DNA from 3 places in the Saccharopolyspora sp. NPDC050642 genome. Region 2 is predicted to be linked to each of the others. Evidence: riboswitches for the same ligand, from Rfam matches in the RefSeq annotation. Region 2 holds a riboswitch; each other region holds the start of a gene.
The links. Region 2 has a riboswitch for glycine ahead of gcvT (glycine cleavage system aminomethyltransferase GcvT). Riboswitches for the same ligand answer to the same signal wherever they lie in the genome.
Positions count from the first base shown of each region.

Region 1 (3,269 bases), on a different contig from region 2:
CAGGAACCGGCCTGTTGACAGGAAAGTTCCCATGCACGCACCGCACGGCCCGGTGGTGACAGGAAAGTTCCCATGCACGCACCGCAGGAACCGGCCTGTTGACAGGAAAGTTCCCGAGCTCGCACCGCACGGCCTAGTGGTGACAGGAAAGTTCCCATGCACGCACCACACGGCCCGGTGGTGACAGGAAAGTTCCCATGCACTCACCGGGCGTGCGGCGGGTCAGCACTCGATGACGTTGACGGCGAGGCCGCCGCGAGCCGTCTCCTTGTACTTGACCTTCATGTCCCGGCCGGTCTCGCGCATGGTCTTGATGACCTTGTCCAGCGAGACGAAGTGGGTGCCGTCGCCGCGCAGCGCCATCCGCGCCGCCGTGATCGCCTTCACCGACGCGACCGCGTTGCGCTCGATGCACGGGATCTGCACGAGACCGCCGATCGGGTCGCAGGTGAGCCCGAGGTTGTGCTCCATCGCGATCTCCGCGGCGTTCTCCACCTGGCTCGGGGTCCCGCCGAGCACCTCGGCGAGCCCGGCGGCCGCCATCGAGCACGCCGACCCGACCTCGCCCTGGCAGCCGACCTCGGCACCGGAGATCGATGCGTTCTCCTTGAACAGCACGCCGACCGCACCGGCCGCGAGCAGGAAGCGCACCACGCCGGCGTCGTCGGCGCCCGGCACGAACCGCATGTAGTAGTGCAGCACCGCGGGGACGATCCCGGCCGCGCCGTTGGTCGGCGCGGTCACCACGCGCCCGCCGGCCGCGTTCTCCTCGTTCACCGCGAGCGCGAAGAGCGTCACCCACTCCAGCGCATCGTCGTGCTCGGTCAGCGAAGCGGCCAGCTCCGCCGCCCGCCGCCGGACCTTGAGCCCGCCGGGCAGTTCACCGGAGTTCCGGCATCCGTTGTCCACGCATTCGCGCATGACCTGCCAGATGCCCAGCAGCTCCTTGTGCACGGCGTCCTCGCCGCGCCAGGACAGCTCGTTGGCCAGCATGACGCCGCTGATCGGCAGCCCGGACTCCTCGGTGCGGGCGAGCAGTTCCGCGCCGGTCCGGAACGGGTACCGCACCGCGGTCGCGTCGGGCTTGATCCGATCGGTGCCGGTGGCGTCCTCGTCGACGACGAAACCGCCGCCGACCGAGTAGTAGACCGCGCTCTCCAGCTCGACCCCGTCGGTGCCGGTCGCGGTGAACCGCATCCCGTTGGGGTGCAGCGGCAGCGACTTGCGCCGGTGCATCACCAGGTCGCGGTCCACGGTGAACCGGATCTCCTGCACGCCGTCGAGCCGCAGCCGCCCGGTCTCCCGGATCTCGGCGACCCGGCCCTCCACCGCCGCCGGGTCGACGGTCTCCGGGCTGTGCCCCTCGAGGCCGAGCAGCACCGCCTTCGGGCTGCCATGCCCGTGCCCGGTCGCGCCGAGCGACCCGAACAGTTCCGCCTTGATCCGCTTGACCTGCGGCAACCGTCCCTCGCCGTGCAACCGCTGCACGAACAGCCGGGCCGCGCGCATCGGGCCGACCGTGTGCGAACTGGACGGCCCGATACCGACCGAGAACAGGTCGAAGACGCTGATCGCCATTGACCGTCTCCTCCCTCGCCTAATCCCCGCTACTCCGCGATCACCGCGGCGTACTGCTCGGCGGTGAGCAGAGCACCGGTGTCGGAGGTGCGCACCTCCAGCAGCCAGCCCTCGCCGTAGGGCTCGGAGTTGACCAGCGCCGGATCGTCCACGACGGACTCGTTGATCGCCACGACCTCGCCGGTGACCGGCGCGAACAGGTCGCTGACGGACTTCGTGGACTCCAGCTCGCCGCAGGCCTGGCCCGCCTCGATCTGCTCCCCCACCTCGGGCAGCTGCACGAAGACGATGTCGCCGAGCGCGTCCGCGGCGTGCTGGGTGATGCCGATCCGGACCAGCTCGTCGCGGTCCTCGATCCACTCGTGCTCTTCGGTATAGCGCAGGTTCGCAGGCAGGGACATGGCGGGAGGCTCCAAGGCTTTCGGGGGCAGGGATGCCCGAGCGGGGCTGGGCCTCCCCCTCTGTTTCGGAACCTGAGAGCTTCGCCGCGGTTTCTCGCGGCTTGCACCGTGGGTGGAGCGTCAGGGATGACGCGCGCTTTCCAGAGTTGCCTCGCCCGAACGGTCATGGGTGCCTGAGAGTTTGTGGGGAGTCTTGCTCCTTCGGCGCCCTGACGGCTCGGCGTGAGCCCTCAAGGTCTCTCCCGCACGGGGTCGACGGCCGGTATGCGATTGTCGATGTGCTCAGCAACGATAAACGGGCCAGCCCTGGTGTCAATGCCCTCCCCCACCTGACCGGCGGCGGCCCGAAGCACTCAGGAGGCCGGTGATGCTGGACATCCGGGCGCTGGTCGAACGGGTCGGCCCCACACTGCTGCGCACCGTGGTCAGCCCAGAGCCGACGGTCTGCGTAGGGGACGTCGTCATCGCCGAACCCGATGAGCCGCCGACCGCGGCGGGCGGCGACCTCGTGCTGGGCGTGGCCGTCGCGGATCGCGAGCAGGCGAAGCGGCTGGCGAGGGCCTGCGGCGCGCAGGGCGCGGCAGCGGTGCTGCTCAAGCCGCCGATCTCGGCGGACGACGCGGTGGCCGCGGCGGCCGAGGAAGCCGGAGTGGCGTTGGTGGAGGTCCGGCCGGGTACCGGCTGGGCGCAGTTGGTGTGGCTGATCCGGGCGGCGCTGGCCGGGACCGGCATCGAGGAGGCCGACGCGCGCGGCACCGGGGTCGGCGACCTGTTCCGCCTCGCCGACGCGGTCGCCGACGTGGTGGACGCGCCGGTCACGATCGAGGACGCGCACTCCCAGGTCCTGGCCTACTCCGCCCGGCAGGACCTGACCGACCCGGCGCGGGTGTCGACGATCATGGGCCGGAAGCAGCCCGACGAGGTGCTCGCCAAGTTCCGGGCCCGCGGCACGTTCCGCCAGCTCAGCAAGGGCAGTTCGGCGATCTTCGTGCCCGCCCAGCAGGACGGCACCCTGCCCCGCCTGGTGGTGCCGATCCGGATGGGCGGCGAGCTGCTCGGCTCGATGTGGGCCGTGGTGCCCGGGGAGGTCTCCGAGGAGCGCTCCACCGCGTTCGCCGACACCGCGCCGCTGGTCGCGCTGCAACTGCTGCGGTGGCGGGCGGTGGCGGACGCGGAGCGCCGCCGGTCCGCCGAGCAGGTGCGGCTGCTGCTGGAGGGGGGCGAGGGCTGGCGGGTGGCCGTGAACGAGCTCGCCGTGCCCAACGAGGCGCATCGGGTCGTCGCGATCGA
Region 1 is NZ_JBFAIN010000012.1:38,174-41,442, reverse strand. It holds gene AB0H93_RS20045 (L-serine ammonia-lyase) at 223-1,578, opposite strand; gene gcvH (glycine cleavage system protein GcvH) at 1,608-1,979, opposite strand; glycine riboswitch at 2,130-2,234, opposite strand; gene AB0H93_RS20035 (helix-turn-helix domain-containing protein) at 2,347-3,269, shown strand, end outside.
Region 1: linked by a shared signal. The riboswitch ahead of gcvH (glycine cleavage system protein GcvH) and the one ahead of gcvT (glycine cleavage system aminomethyltransferase GcvT) in region 2 are both predicted to bind glycine.

Region 2 (3,269 bases):
TGGTGCGCAGGTTCTTGGCGTCCGAGCCGGCGCCGGGCTCGGTGATCGCGAAGCACGACTTGCGGGTGCCCTCGATCGTCGGGAGCAGGTAGCGCTCCTTCTGGTCGTCGTTGGCGTAGTACAGGATGTTGTCGGCGTAGCCGCCGAAGCGGAACGGCACGAAGGTGCGGCCGAGCTCGACCTCGATGAGCGCCGTCATCACCGCCGACAGGCCCATGCCGCCGTACTCCTCGGGCGTCTGCACGCCCCAGAACCCGGCCTGCTTCGCCTTGTCCTGCAGTTCCCGCTGCTCGTCCTTGGTCAGGCCGCGTTCCCCGGCGCGCTCGCGGCGCAGCACCTCCTGTTCCAGCGGCACCAGTTCGCGCTGGACGAAGTTGCGCACCCAGTCGCGGATGTCGCGTTCTGTGTCGGACAGCGAGAAGTCGACCATCGCCGGATCCTTTCCTGCGGCCAGCTAACTAACGTCGTTAGTTTTGTGGCAGCCTAAGGCGGTCCCGGCGACCGCCGCAAGGGATCCGACGAGGAGAAGACGTGCCCAGACCGACCACCCCCCGGCTGTCGCCGGAACGCATCCGGCGGATCGGCCTGGAGATCATCGACGCCGACGGTCTCGAAGCGCTGTCCATGCGGCGGCTGGCCGAACGGCTCGGCGTCCGCGCGGCGTCGCTGTACAACCACGTGTCGACCAAGGACGAGCTGCTGCACGAGATCGCCGACGACGTGATGACCGCGGTGGACGTCTCCGGCTTCGACGCGGACTGGACGACCGGCCTCCGCACCTGGGCGCGCTCCTACCGGGCCGCCCTGATCGCCCACCCGAACCTGGTCCCGTTCCTGGCCTACGGCCCGGCCCGCCGGGAGAACGCGCTGCGCCGGGCGGACGCGGTGCACGGCGGCCTGACCAGGGCGGGCTGGCCGCAGCGCTACGCCACGATGATCGGCGCCTCGACGAAGTACCTGGTGGTGGGCTCGGCGATGGGCTCCTTCAGCGGCGGCTTCCCGGACGACGCGGCGCTCTACGGCGACCGCTTCCCGCACCTGAACAAGGCCCACCTGCTCCGCGAGCACGCGGCGGAGATCGACGCCGACAGCTTCGAGCTGGCCCTGGCCGCCCTGGTCGACGGCCTGGAGAAGCAGTACGGCGAGCTCTCCGCCTGAGATCACTCACCCGCCCGGTTGACGTGGGTCACGCCGGTTCGTAGCGTCCTGTTCGCACAACCGAATACCGCGCCCACGACGTCGTGCGGGAGAGACTCCGGCCCGTTCCGGGACCGGAGCGCCGAAGGAGCAATTCTCCCCAGCAAACTCTCAGGCACCGGCACCGCACGGCACCAGGCGAACACGGAGAAAAGCAGAAGCGCCCGCTTCTCGCCCACGGTGCAAGCCGCCCCCTCGCGGGCGGCGAAACTCTCAGGCCAATGACTCCGGGGAGACCGCCCGACCAGCGCAAGCCCGCGCAGGTCGAGGTCGAGGCATCCCCGATAAGGTTGGACTCAGTGAGCTGACCGGCCCTCGACTGCCGACCGGCGCCCACCAGGAGGAGTCTCACCATGTCGTCGCCACGACAGACGCCCTTGCACCACGTGCACGAAGCCCTCGGGGCGACGTTCACCGAATTCGCCGGCTGGCGGATGCCGCTGCGCTACTCGGGCGACACCGCCGAGCACAACGCGGTGCGCACCGGCGCCGGCCTGTTCGACCTGACCCACATGGGTGAGATCCGGATCAGCGGGCCGCAGGCCGCCGCGGCGCTGGACTACGCGCTGGTCGCCAACGCGTCCGCGATCAAGCCCGGCCGCGCCCGCTACACGATGATCTGCAACGCCGCCGGTGGCGTGCTCGACGACCTGATCGTCTACCGGCTCGGCGACGAGGAGTTCCTGGTGGTGGCCAACGCGGCGAACGCCGCCGTGGTCTCCGCCGAGCTGGCCGAGCGCATCGGCGGCTTCGACGCCGAGCACCAGGACGTCTCCGACGACTACGCGCTGATCGCGGTGCAGGGCCCGAACGCGGTCGCGATCCTCGCGCCGCTGACCGACACCGACCTCGCCGAGGTCAAGTACTACGCGGGCTACCGCAGCCGGGTCGCGGGCAAGGACGTGCTGCTGGCGCGCACCGGTTACACCGGCGAGGACGGCTTCGAGCTGTTCACCGAGCCCGGCGACGCCGAGGCGGTCTGGCAGGCGCTGACCGAGTCCGGCGCCGAGCACGGGCTGCAGCCCGCCGGGTTGTCCTGCCGCGACACGCTGCGGCTGGAGGCCGGCATGCCGCTGTACGGCAACGAGCTGTCCGCCGAGCTCACGCCCTTCCACGCCAACCTCGGCCGGGTGGTCAAGCTGGACAAGGCCGGCGACTTCGTCGGCAAGGACGCGCTGGCCGCCGCGGCCGAGAAGCCCACCGAGCGCACGCTGGTCGGCTTGAGCACCGAGCAGCGCCGGGCGCCCCGGCACGGCTACCGCGTGCTGGACGCCGACGGCGCCGAGATCGGCGTCGTGACCAGCGGCGCCCCCTCCCCGACGCTCGGCCACCCGATCGGGATGGCCTACGTGGACCGCGACCACAGCGAACCCGGCACGCAGCTGCAGGTCGACATCCGCGGCAAGGCCGTCGCGGTGCAGGTCGTCGAGCTGCCGTTCTACCGCCGCAATGCCTGAAGAGAAATACACAGGAGGCAACACCATGTCGACACCGGACCTGTTCAACGACCAGCTGGCCGCGGTGGACCCCGAGGTGGCGGCGGCGGTCGGCGCCGAACTCAACCGCCAGCAGAGCACGCTGGAGATGATCGCCTCGGAGAACTTCGCACCGCAGGCCGTCCTCGAGGCGCAGGGCTCGGTGCTGACCAACAAGTACGCCGAGGGCTACCCGGGCCGCCGCTACTACGGCGGCTGCGAGCACGTCGACGTCATCGAGCAGCTGGCCATCGACCGGGTCAAGGAGCTCTTCGGCGCGAGCTTCGCCAACGTGCAGCCGCACTCGGGCGCGCAGGCCAACGCGGCTGCGATGTTCGCGCTGCTCAAGCCGGGTGACACGATCATGGGCCTGGACCTGGCGCACGGCGGTCACCTGACCCACGGCATGCGGATCAACTTCTCCGGCAAGCTCTACAACGTGGTGCCGTACCACGTGCGCGAGGACGACCACCGCGTCGACATGGACGAGGTCGCCAAGCTGGCGCGGGAGAACAAGCCGCAGCTGATCATCGCCGGCTGGTCGGCGTACCCGCGGCAGCTGGACTTCAAGCGGTTCCGGGAGATCGCCGACGAGGT
Region 2 is NZ_JBFAIN010000017.1:147,625-150,893, forward strand. It holds gene AB0H93_RS25200 (acyl-CoA dehydrogenase family protein) at 1-430, opposite strand, end outside; gene AB0H93_RS25205 (TetR/AcrR family transcriptional regulator) at 532-1,158, shown strand; glycine riboswitch at 1,235-1,334, shown strand; glycine riboswitch at 1,335-1,435, shown strand; gene gcvT (glycine cleavage system aminomethyltransferase GcvT) at 1,551-2,654, shown strand; gene glyA (serine hydroxymethyltransferase) at 2,680-3,269, shown strand, end outside.

Region 3 (3,269 bases), on a different contig from region 2:
GCGGCCGCCTTTCGACCGGTCCGGCGGACGGGTCGGCGGTGTATCGTGCTGGTAATGCTCGATGAAGAGCTCAGCCAGCGGTTCGGGCCAGATGCACCGGCAGGAAGGCCGCGGATTCGGTGGTCGACCAGACCGCTAAAGGGATGGGCGTGTCCGCCGCAACGCGGGTAGCGTCGGAGGCGTCGGTGCGCGATCCTCGACGGGGATGTCACGCTTCGGCGCGCTGGAGGAGGCGATGTGACGATGAGCAGCGAGATGCGCGTCGTCGGCGTGCGAGTTGAACTACCAGCAAACCAGCCGATTCTGCTGTTGCGCGAGGCGCACGGCGAGCGTTACCTGCCGATCTGGATCGGCTCGGTCGAGGCGACCGCCATCGCGCTGGAGCAGCAGGGCGTGCGGCCGCAGAGACCCCTTACCCACGACCTGTTGAAGGACGTCATCGGCGCCCTCGGGCGCGACCTGGAACAGGTGCGGATCACCGACCTGCAGGACGGCACCTTCTTCGCCGAGCTGGTGTTCGACGGGGATGTGCGGGTCTCCGCGCGGCCGAGCGACTCGGTGGCGCTGGCGCTGCGCATCGGGGTGCCCATCCACGCCGACGAATCGGTGCTGGACGAGGCGGGGCTGATCATCCCGGACGAGCAGGAGGACGAGGTGGAGAAGTTCCGCGAGTTCCTGGACTCCGTCTCCCCGGAGGACTTCCGCGGCGCCGACACCTGAGCCCGCCGATCGACCGACGACACAGCCCGGCCCCCGTCTGCGCGAGCAGGCGGGGGCCGGGTCGTCAGGGTGCCCCGCGCGTCGCGTTGACCTCCCCGCGGGGCAGGCATACCGTCGAACTTACGCGAATTGCCCCGGTGTGATTCGGCCGCTGGGCGGTGTTCGCGGCCTCGGACCGCGATGGTCCGGGAGCTGGTGATCGTCGTCGTCGGCTTCGTGCCGGACGAGGGGAGGCAGGCGTGGTCGAGGAAGCGTCCAACCGGGATGCTGCCGTGGAGCAGGGCGAGCTGTTCCCCGACGCCTCGCTGCCGGACGAACTGGTCGGCTACCGGGGTCCGGCCGCCTGCCAGATCGCCGGCATCACCTACCGCCAGTTGGACTACTGGGCGCGCACCAAGCTGGTCGGCCCGTCCATCCGCGGCGCCGCCGGCTCCGGTTCGCAGCGGCTGTACTCGTTCAAGGACATCCTGGTGCTCAAGGTGGTCAAGCGGCTGCTGGACACCGGGGTGTCGCTGCACAACATCCGGGTCGCGGTGGAACACCTGCGCAACCGGGGAGTGCAGGACCTGGCCAGGCTGACGCTGTTCAGCGACGGGACGACGGTCTACGAGTGCACCTCTGCCGAGGAGGTGGTCGACCTGTTGCAGGGTGGCCAAGGGGTGTTCGGCATCGCCGTCAGCGGTGCGATGCGCGAGATCAGCGGCACGATCCACGACTTCCCGGCGGAACGGGCCGACGGCGCGGAGCTGGTCCCGATGGACGACGAGCTGTCCCGCCGGCGGCGCGACCGGCAGGCCGAGACCGGCTGAGCCGATCGGACCCGACCGGGTGGTGTGCGGCCGGTGACATCGCTGGTCCGCTCGGACCCCCTGATCGGGTAAGCTGCGGCACATCGCCGACCCCGTGCGGGAGAGTCCGGCCCGGCCTAGGCCGCGGTCGGCGCCGAAGGAGCAACCCTCCCCGACAACCTCTCAGGCCACCTGGACCGCACGGGCGAGATACCTCTGGAAAGAGGGCGCACCACGGCCGTGGTGCACCCCGCCGACGGTGCAAGCCCGGTTCCCGGGTGAAGCTCTCAGGCGTTCGCTTCGCGGACAGTGACAGAGGGGGAGAGCAGGGCAGTTCCGGCTGCCTGCCGCCCTTTGCCGCCGCGACGATTGAGGTTTGGCGATGACCGACGTGACCCACGACCGCATTCCCCTGGCCGCCCTGGAGCACGGCACGCCGTTCGCCGACCGGCACGTCGGCCCGATGCCGGCCGAGCTCGCGCGCATGCTCGACGTGATCGGTGTCGGCTCGCTGGAGGAGCTGGGGCAGAACGCCGTGCCGGACACGATCCGGGAAGGCGACCTGCAGCTGGCGCTGCCGGAGCCGGCCACCGAGTCCGAGGCGCTGGCCGAGCTGCGCGAGCTGGCGCGCCGCTGTCGCCCGCACACCGAGATGATCGGGCTCGGCTACTACGGCACGGTCACGCCGCCGGTGATCCTGCGCAACGTGCTGGAGAGCCCCGCCTGGTACACGGCCTACACGCCGTACCAGCCGGAGATCTCGCAGGGCCGGCTCGAAGCGCTGCTGAACTTCCAGACGATGGTCGCGGACCTGGCCGGGGTGCCGGTGGCCAACTCGTCGATGCTCGACGAGTCCACCGCCGCGGCCGAGGGCATGACTCTGGTGCGCCGCGCGGGCCGGTCGAAGTCGCCGCGGTTCGTGGTGGACGCCGACACGCTGCCGCAGACCATCGCGGTGATCGAGACCCGCGCGGAGCCGCTGGGCATCGAGGTCGTCGTCGCCGACCTCGCCGCGGGCGCGCAGGCGTTGCCGGACGGCGAGTTCTTCGGCGTGCTGCTGTCCTACCCGGGCGCTTCCGGTGCGGTGCGGGACCACGAGGAGATCATCGCGGAGGTCCACCGGCGCGGCGGGAAGGCCGTCGTCGCGGCCGACCTGCTGGCGCTGACGCTGCTGCGCTCGCCCGGCGAGATCGGCGCGGACGTGGTGGTCGGCAACACCCAGCGGTTCGGCGTGCCGATGGGGTTCGGCGGCCCGCACGCCGGGTTCATGGCCGTGGCCAAGGGCCTCGAACGGCAGCTGCCGGGGCGGTTGGTCGGCGTGAGCGTCGACGCCGACGGCAACCAGGCCTACCGGCTGGCGCTGCAGACCCGCGAACAGCACATCCGCCGCGAGAAGGCCACCAGCAACATCTGCACCGCGCAGGTGCTGCTGGCCGTCGTGGCGTCGATGTACGCGGTCTACCACGGTCCGGCCGGGCTGCGGTCGATCGCGACCCGCGCGCACCGGATGGCGGCGGTGCTCGCCGAGCAGCTGCGCCGCGGCGGCGTCGAGGTGCTGCACCAGGAGTTCTTCGACACGATCGTCGCGAAGGTGCCGGGCAAGGCCGACGACGTCGTCGCCACGGCCCGCCGGGGCGGCATCAACCTCCGTCGCGTGGACGCCGACCACGTCGGCATCAGCTGCGACGAGACCACCACGCGGGCGCACCTGGCGACGGTGTGGCAGGCCTTCGGCATCACCGGCGGTGACGTCGACGAGCT
Region 3 is NZ_JBFAIN010000003.1:128,855-132,123, reverse strand. It holds gene AB0H93_RS07330 (bifunctional nuclease family protein) at 244-720, shown strand; gene AB0H93_RS07325 (MerR family transcriptional regulator) at 960-1,529, shown strand; glycine riboswitch at 1,617-1,718, shown strand; gene gcvP (aminomethyl-transferring glycine dehydrogenase) at 1,891-3,269, shown strand, end outside.
Region 3: linked by a shared signal. The riboswitch ahead of gcvP (aminomethyl-transferring glycine dehydrogenase) and the one ahead of gcvT (glycine cleavage system aminomethyltransferase GcvT) in region 2 are both predicted to bind glycine.